DNA from 4 places in the Bacteroides maternus genome. Region 4 is predicted to be linked to each of the others. Evidence: riboswitches for the same ligand, from Rfam matches in the RefSeq annotation. Region 4 holds a riboswitch; each other region holds the start of a gene.
The links. Region 4 has a riboswitch for cobalamin ahead of VYM24_RS19055 (TonB-dependent receptor plug domain-containing protein). Riboswitches for the same ligand answer to the same signal wherever they lie in the genome.
Positions count from the first base shown of each region.

Region 1 (2,208 bases), 800 kb from region 4:
ATCAATAATATAACAAGGTAATTTAATATTAACTTCTCTTTTTGTCTTTTGTCTCAATAATTGTACTGAGTAATATTCAATGATTTGATTTTTATTATTGTATTCTTTCATGTATTGGGAATCTTTAATTCTTGTGTAATCAAGTGGCATTTTTTTGTATTGTTTACGTTTTAAATCCTTCATTCGTAAATGTGATAAGTCGATGGGGGCTAATCCGTCAAATGCAACCATAATTAAAAAGATATTTATCGCATTAAAATAGCTATTATTATTAAAGGTGTACGGTTCATTTAGCCAATTATTTAAATGTTCGTTTGTACCGATACTATATAGATGTTGAAGAAAAGTAAATCCTTCAAGGTCTAATGTCCTTTTTTCAATGATGCTTGTGTAGGCTCTCTTGTTATAAGATATTGGTTTATAACTTAAAATATGCCCCTCTGTGAATCCCCAATTATATGTTGTAATAAATCGTTTGATTAATTCTTTGGCTTGTTTAACCCCTTTATCTTTTAAGTTTTCCTCTAAAGTTGCAAACCATGTTTTATTAATTGATTTGATTGCGATTTCATTTCCATAGATTTTAATCAAAGCATTTTTTAATTGTCTATATTTTCTTGCACTACCTTCCTCGTATGTTTGTATTTTGGCATCAAGTAAATCAAAGAAATTAGTGTATATTGGAATAGTATCGTTGTCGTCAATTTCATTATATATAGCTGTAATTTCTTCATGGGATGCGAGAAGGTCTAAGTCGTATGGACGGTTGATTGTATCGAACTCTGTCACTCTTTGTAAGATTCGTAGATATTCGTCATTGACAATTTTATTTTTCTCTTTATATTTTTTGTCTTGACACTTAACAGCAAGTTTTTCTTTATTCCAATATTCGGCTTTGGTAGAAACTCCCGTCATTACTAATTTGGCTTTTTTATGGTGGATTCTAATGGCGATAGGGTGTTCTCCATTCGTTAATGTTTTACTTTTGAATAACTCTTTTCTGACTTTCATAATCCTATTTTTCGGGGTTCAATTTTATTTTGGTTTAAAGTTGGTTTAAACTTTTATGGTTTAAACTGAGTGATTTTAACTATTGGCAAAAATAGGAATAAATTTTGTAATATACAATATAACAGTATGTTATAAACGAAAAATGCCAACGTGATTCCCATCAAATTGGCATTCAAATAAACTTGGCAGAGTTTATTGTTCCTTACTTTCTTTGAAGCAGAGTGGATGAATGAAATGATGGGACGGTTTGCCCGTTTCATTAGACTCAACGCTTTTTCCTCGAAAGCAGTGATAAAAACAGTGCATGGCAGGTCTTCTGACTTGTTTCTGTTGCCAAGCGCCTTCCCGGAAGCGGACTTCCAGTGGCTATTGGTAGTTTGCCTGCAACCTATCATGAAACTTACAGCAGCGGGACTGTTCAGGATTTGCACCTGATTCCCTTTTAATTACCGTCTCCGAACAAAGACAGTAAACCAATGCATCGCAAAGATAAGGAAAAAAGTGATTAGTGGTTAGTGATAAGTGATTATTTTTTTATGCAATCACAAACCGCTAATCATTAATCACTTACCACTAACCACTTCTTACTTTTCCTTTGCCAGCGTGAATACGAATTCCAATCCGCCACCCTGGTTGTTCTTGGCCGAAATGGTACCTCCATGGATGATTACCGAGTTCTTTACGATAGCCAATCCCAATCCTGTGCCGCCCAGTTTGCGTGAGCGTCCTTTATCTACCCGGTAGAAGCGTTCGAATAAGCGGTTCAGATGTTCGGGAGAGACACCTACGCCGGTATCGGCAAAACTGAAATAGTAGAAATTCTCGTCCTCGCGGAAACAGCTGATGTTGATGCGTATATCCGTGCCTGCATAGGCAATGGCATTGTCCATCAGGTTGCGGAAAATGGAGTATAGCAGGGAGTAGTTTCCCCGTAGTTGTATCTTCGGTTTTAGGGAGTTGATTACGGTGATATGCTTTTCTTCCAGTTCCAGGGATACCTCGTTTACGATATTGCCTACCAACAGGCTGATGTCTACTTTCTCCATGTCGATCATGTTGGCGGCTTCGTCCATACGCGTTAATACGGAGATGTCGCGTAGCAGGCGGCTTAGCCGATTGCTTTGAGCATAGCATCGCTCCAGGAATGTCTGCATCTTCTCCCGGGAGATGTTTTCATTGTTGACGATGGTTTCCAAA
Region 1 covers NZ_CP143867.1:5,713,506-5,715,713, reverse strand. The annotation lists gene VYM24_RS22535 (Arm DNA-binding domain-containing protein) at 1-1,011, opposite strand, end outside; cobalamin riboswitch at 1,301-1,505, opposite strand; gene VYM24_RS22530 (two-component system sensor histidine kinase PhoR) at 1,596-2,208, opposite strand, start outside.
Region 1: another riboswitch for cobalamin. It lies ahead of VYM24_RS22535 (Arm DNA-binding domain-containing protein); the one in region 4 lies ahead of VYM24_RS19055 (TonB-dependent receptor plug domain-containing protein).

Region 2 (2,208 bases), 810 kb from region 4:
GAGGAATGCAGATGAAAACATCCATTCGTCAATATTCATTATTCTTTCGTCTTCTTCTCCCAAAACATCAATCTTTTGAGGAAGATATTCAGCTATGATATGGGCTGTATAAAGTTCCCATATTTCCAAATCATCAAAAACACTATTGGGTTCATACTTCTTTTGAAGTTCTTCCAAATTAGCAGACTTATGGGCTACCTTCTCAAATAATGAAATGTATTCTTCTAAAACTTCTTTTTCCATGATATTTTATTTTAAGGGTTAATAATCGCTCCCAATATAGGAAAAATCAAAGAAAAAATATCTAAAAAAGATACTCTTTTTTGTTGTTAGTGCGCAAATTTAAATACGTAAATATAGTTACGTAAAAAGTGCGTATTGATTAGATTTTCATTTTTCCAAGTTACAACTTATGGAATTGCAATATTTATTCATATCTTTGCGGCACATTGGTTTGCAACTCTCGTACGAGAGGAGTAATTAAAAGGGAATCAGGTGTAAATCCTGAACAGTCCCGCTGCTGTAAGTTTCATATAAAAAGTTATAAACAACACTTTCGCCAATGGGAAATCCCGTGAAGGCAGTTTATAAACGAAACAAGTCAGAAGACCTGCCATGTAGTTTTTGCATCATTGCTTTCGAGGAAAGAGCATTGAATTTAATGATTATATTCATTCTATTCAGTTTCAGATTTGAGGGTTATTCTTGTTTCAAAATATTACTTTTGCAATATTTAACGCTATCGGACATCAAAACAAGAAAATAAAATGGCGCTAAAAACTTTAAACCAAAAGTTTAAACCAATACAGAGTTTTTAAATAATATATTTGATTTTCAATACATTATTAAATTTTAAAGTAAACTCTGCCAAGTTTATTTGAATGGTGTCCGGTCGAAGGGATTTCGCCCGGACATTTTATTCTATAACTTTCCCAAAACAAATTTCATCATCCGCATGTTATACATACAGTAAACAATTAATACGAAAAGTTATGGAAGCAGATTATGAACTGATTGATAATGAAGAACGTCACCAATATGAGTTTCATGTCGATAAATATACTCCAAAGATTGAGTATATAAAATCATCGAATGGGGAGATTTACCTGACACACACCGAAGTACCCACTCAATTGGGTGGTAAAGGCATCGGCAGCCAGTTAGTAGAAAAAGCATTGAAAGATATAGAAAAACAAGGACTTAGATTAGTACCTCTCTGCCCGTTTGTAGCGGGATACATTCACAAACATCCCGAATGGAAAAGAATTGTAATGAAAGGTATTCACATTCAATAATAAATAGTAATGAATATAAAGAAAGAATATACGAACGGGGAAGTGACCATCATCTGGCAACCCGGCCTGTGCCAACATGCAGGTATTTGTACCAAGACCCTTCCGAATGTGTATCATCCGAAAGAAAAACCGTGGATAACGGCTGAAAATGCAACGACGGAAGAATTGATCGCTCAAATCAAGAAATGCCCGTCGGGAGCATTAAGTTACAGAATGAATAACGAGAAAGAAGATAAATAAAAGAAATGAGGTTACCCCCCTCAACATATGAATTCGGGTAACCTCATTTGTATTATGAAAAAGAAAGTAGTTATGTACGTTCCAATTGAACAGTGAAATGACGCATCAGGGGAGCCTCCCAAGTAATACGTACTCCATTAGTAATACTTTCACGACGGTCGAAAACATTCTTCAACGCTACTGCTATCACGTTCATGTGATTATCCGTATATACGCGGCGGGGAATAGCCAGGCGCAATAAATCCAGTCCGGTAAAACGGTTCTCACGGGTAACCGGATCACGGTCTGCTAGGATATAACCGATTTCACATCCTCTGATACCGGCTTCAAGATATAGCTCAACCGTTAGAGTCTGTGCCGGGAATTCATTCTTCGGTACATGCGTCAGTACCTTCGTTGCATCCACAAAGATGGCATGTCCGCCTGCCGGACGCTGATAAGGAATACCGTATTCATCCAACTTCTTTGCCAGATATTCTACCTGACGGATGCGGGTTTCCAGATTATCAAATTCCGTATTTTCATCCAATCCCGTGGCAAGTGCATTCATGTCACGGCCATTCATGCCACCGTAAGTAAGATACCCTTCATATTGCACGCAAAAGCCTTTAGCACCTTCGTACCAATCTTTTTTTCGTGTGGCAATGAAGCCTCCCATATTGACGATACCATC
Region 2 covers NZ_CP143867.1:5,729,982-5,732,189, forward strand. The annotation lists gene VYM24_RS22610 (hypothetical protein) at 1-243, opposite strand, end outside; cobalamin riboswitch at 433-632, shown strand; gene VYM24_RS22615 (GNAT family N-acetyltransferase) at 993-1,295, shown strand; gene VYM24_RS22620 ((4Fe-4S)-binding protein) at 1,305-1,535, shown strand; gene tnaA (tryptophanase TnaA) at 1,606-2,208, opposite strand, start outside.
Region 2: another riboswitch for cobalamin. It lies ahead of VYM24_RS22615 (GNAT family N-acetyltransferase); the one in region 4 lies ahead of VYM24_RS19055 (TonB-dependent receptor plug domain-containing protein).

Region 3 (2,208 bases), 1.4 Mb from region 4:
AAACTCTCATCCAAAGTCTTATCCCCGGCAGGCAATAAGAGCACCATACTGAAAGCTTCGTTACCATATGGCAATTCTGCGATGGAAAATGCTGAGTTCTGAGCATAATTAAACGTTTCTGTCTGATTCATCATGTTCACTTTCTGCTCAGTACCATCAGAATTAGTAAAGTTTTCCTGGCGAGTATCCGATTTTTGGAATTGACTCTTCCAGATACCTTTGAAGTAGAGTGCATTAATCAAATACATACGTGCATCTTCCGGTATTCTCTGTATAACCTCTTTTATACAATTATTCGTCTGCTCAGCGCACCACCGGTTAATCACATCCTTCGCTGTGGGAGATGTAAAATCAAGTTCCTGTACCTGGGCATCATACATCTTCTTATTCACATCCACAAAAGAATCGTAAACTTTAAAACCTTGTTTCACCCAAATAGAATTGGCGATTCCTAATTGAGTGGTATTATCTAAATCCAATAAAGCTGAAGTTAATTTTTGATTATAGTTATTCAGATCATCAAGAGAGAAAGAAGCGGCAGGAAATCCCAATACATACTGCATTTCAGTAAGCGTATTGCCCGAAGCTCCGTTAGTAATCATCGATAAGCAAAGTGATGCACTCAATGGAGACACAAAAACATTCGGTTTTTCTTTTTCGGTACTGCACACCTGATCGAAGAAACGGAAAGCAAAGTCTGTACCTTTGTCCATAAAATCTTGTTCCGCACGAGTGAGATTGATGTCTTGACGTGGTTTTGGTTCCGGTTGAGAAGGATTCTCATCATTCTGACAGGCTGCAAGGATACTGAGTAGGCTTAGCGCAGCAATAGTTTTCTTTAGCATAAGCATTATAGTATTAGTTTTCTATTAAGTTACTCTGTTAGAATAAATGCATAAATTTATAAAATACTGCACTACATCACAAATAAAACATAAATCTTTCCTATCTTTGCTCTCGGTTTTGTTGGAGTATGCCTTTCGGTATACTCCATGAAAAGGGAATTGGGTGTGACTCCCAAACAGTCCCGCTGCTGTGATCTCCTATTGCAGGATTTGCCAATCACCTGTGCCACTGCCAATATTCGTATGGTGGGAAGGCGGCAAATCCGGAGTAAGTCAGAAGACCTGCAAAACCTATCAAATCTTATGCTTTCGAGGAAAGGGTATGAGATGTATATTGTTTTTAGCATTCTGTTTATGATAAAAGATAATCTATGCCGGTATACCCGACTACGGTTTAATTTGCTTTGCCTTTTATGTTGGCTTTGGGTCAATCTACAAGCACAACAAGCAGGAGATTCCATTACTGGAAAGGTACATGCCATTCCGGAAGTGGGGATAAAAGGTCGGCGTGTGCCACCGGCTCTCTCAGCAACCGCCCCACTCCAACAGATGAAGAAAACTGATATGGAACGTTTGGGAGTATCGGATGTGGCCGATGCAGTTCGTCATTTCTCAGGAGTCAGCGTTAAGGATTATGGCGGAATTGGTGGATTAAAGACTGTTTCTGTACGCAGTCTGGGAGCGCAACATACAGCAGTCAGCTATGACGGAGTGACTGTCAGTGATTGTCAGTCAGGCCAGGTAGATATCTCCCGTTTCTCGTTAGACAATGTTTCCGAACTGGCACTCAGCATTGGTCAGAGCGATAATATTTACCAGACAGCGAAGATGTTTGCCTCTGCCGGTGCTTTAAGTATCGAAACCGCACGTCCGGATTTCAGTGACAGACCTTTCCAATTGCTTGCAAATATGAAAACCGGTTCTTACGGGCTTGCTAATCCTTCTTTATTTTATGCCCAGAAATTAAGTAACCGTTTCAGTCTTTCTGCCTATGCTGATTATTTACGGGCAGACGGTAATTATCCTTTCAAAATGTGGAATGGGAATAAACTGATTGACTCCAAACGAAACAATAGTGATATAGAGACTTATCGGGCAGAATTAAATTTGTTTGTAACTCTGAATGAGAAACAGGATTTGAAAACCAAAGTTTATCTCTTTGATTCGGAAAGAGGGTTACCCGGCGGAGTGATTTATGACAATTCGTATGCTGCCGAAAGACTATATGACCGTAATTACTTCGGCCAATTGAAGTATGAGAATCGATTCTCTGAAAAATGGAAATTACAAGCAAGCGGAAAATTTAACTTCAGCTGGAACCGGGACTATAATAATGAATCTTCCGGTATTACAGACAATCGTT
Region 3 covers NZ_CP143867.1:6,296,451-6,298,658, forward strand. The annotation lists gene VYM24_RS24790 (serpin family protein) at 1-845, opposite strand, end outside; cobalamin riboswitch at 947-1,149, shown strand; gene VYM24_RS24795 (TonB-dependent receptor plug domain-containing protein) at 1,200-2,208, shown strand, end outside.
Region 3: another riboswitch for cobalamin. It lies ahead of VYM24_RS24795 (TonB-dependent receptor plug domain-containing protein); the one in region 4 lies ahead of VYM24_RS19055 (TonB-dependent receptor plug domain-containing protein).

Region 4 (2,208 bases):
TTACAACCCGGCGAACAACGTGATTTAGCTTTACGTTATAAAGTAAAATACCCTAAAGGACGAAACTTAATAATAGAATGATGGACATGCTGTGCACCGCAGTGAATGTAACCGGAAATGCAGTAATATGTTCCATAGTCGATGAATGACAATGCATAACATATAATAAATATTAATGCACATAATAATAATATAGATTACATGCATCTTTTTCATTCCCTGATTGTTTACTCTAACAAAAAGCTAGAATAAGTTATGAAAAAGATTATCGTATTATTAATGTTAGTTTTCGTAGGTGCATCCACAACAATCTATGCACAGGAAAGTAAAAGTGAAAGCCGTCGTGCTGAACGCAAAGCACAACGTGACGCAGAAAAAGCTCGGGAGAAAATAGTACAAGAACGAGCATACGCTGATGCCGTACAAGCTATAAAGGATAGAAAATTTGTTATGGAAGTAGACTGTGTGACATTTAAGAGAGGGCGGAATGTTTTCGTTACGTCAAATACAAACTTTATACTTTTAAACGGTGAAAAAGCATCCGTACAAGTTGCTTTCAACGGTGCCTTTGCTGGTCCTAACGGCATTGGCGGTGTAACTGTGGACGGTAGAGTTGGTGACATTAAAACAACTACAGATAAAAAAGGAAACGTGAGTTGCAGCTTTAATGTAATAGGTATCGGAATATCTGCACAAGTTTCTATCAGATTAGCTCATGGATCTAACAATGTATCTGCAACAATCAACCCGAATTTCAACTCAAACAGATTATCACTGGATGGTAAACTCATCCCACTGTCTGAATCAAGCGTATTCAAAGGACGGTCGTTCTAAATATCACCCTTCATACAAGCAATCCAACATTTGCGGTTGCGAGAGCTGGCGCTTATATAAGTGAGGTTTCATACTTACTTAAGCGCCAGCTCTCGTAGCCGCAAATGTTTTTTTAAAGTACATCTGCTTCTCAATCATTAAGAAGTGCCATTCGAACAAACACTTTCCTAAACATAAAAGTCTAAAATACTTTTTCTTATCTAAAGATATGTTTATCTTTGCCCCTGCTTAGGTGATGTGAAGTGTGTTCAACACTCCACATAAAAGGGAATCCGGTGAGAAACCGGAACAGTGCCCGCTACTGTAAAGCCTTAATTTTGTTTCAGATAACACGAAACAAAAAAACGGGAAGTATTCATTGAGGAACTTCTAGAAACCACTGTCCAACAAATGGGAAACCAAGGATGGGAAGGTTACTTTCCGTAAAGGTTGAGTCAGGAAACCTGCCTGAGTAATCACATTATTAACGCCGTCTCGGGGTCAAGAGGGCAAGTATTAATTCTTATTTATCAATCAATGAAGAAACAGAATTGGCTGTTCATCCTCATGGGAGGATGTGTAGCAATGAGTGCATCTGCACAAGAGACAAAACAGAGTCAAGATCTGAGTGTAGAACTTAATCCTGTTGTAGTAACAGGTACAGGTACGCATCACAGACTAAAAGACACCCCAACACCAGTAGAAGTAGTAACAGCGAACGACATTAAAAAGGCTGGAATTACAGATTTCCGTGAGGCGATGACTGCTTTGGTTCCATCGCTGTCTTTCTCTACCAACTCAATGGGAGACTACCTTATGCTAAACGGACTGTCGAACAAGTATGTACTTATACTTATTAATGGCAAAAAGCTAACGGGAGACAGCAGTAACAATATCGACCTGAACCGGATTGACATGAGTAACGTAAAACGTATTGAAGTCCTAAAGGGTGCCGGTTCCGCTCTTTATGGTAGTGATGCTATTGGTGGTGTAATCAATGTCATTACAAACCAACCGATAAATGACATAACAGTTACCAGTAATACAAAGGTAGAAGAGCGTGGGCAGTTCACCCAGACTGCCAACGTAGACATCAAAACAGAGAAGTTTGCTTCTTATACTTCTTATCAACGTCGTCAGGCCGATGGTTGGACCCTCACACGTGTAGATGCAAATGGCGATGCAAGAGATCAGCATGACGCCAACGCTTTCTATACGGACAACTATACACAAATGTTTCAATTCACACCGAATGACAAACTGTCAATGTATGTTGAAGGCAGTTATTATGACCGTACAGTTAAACGCCAGCCCGAATATCTGAAGTATAATCTGACCTACGATGCATACAGTTTAGGAGCAGGAGCTAAATACAATTTCAACAAACGTTCTTAT
Region 4 covers NZ_CP143867.1:4,916,996-4,919,203, forward strand. The annotation lists gene VYM24_RS19045 (DUF4139 domain-containing protein) at 1-81, shown strand, start outside; gene VYM24_RS19050 (DUF4251 domain-containing protein) at 256-834, shown strand; cobalamin riboswitch at 1,048-1,299, shown strand; gene VYM24_RS19055 (TonB-dependent receptor plug domain-containing protein) at 1,351-2,208, shown strand, end outside.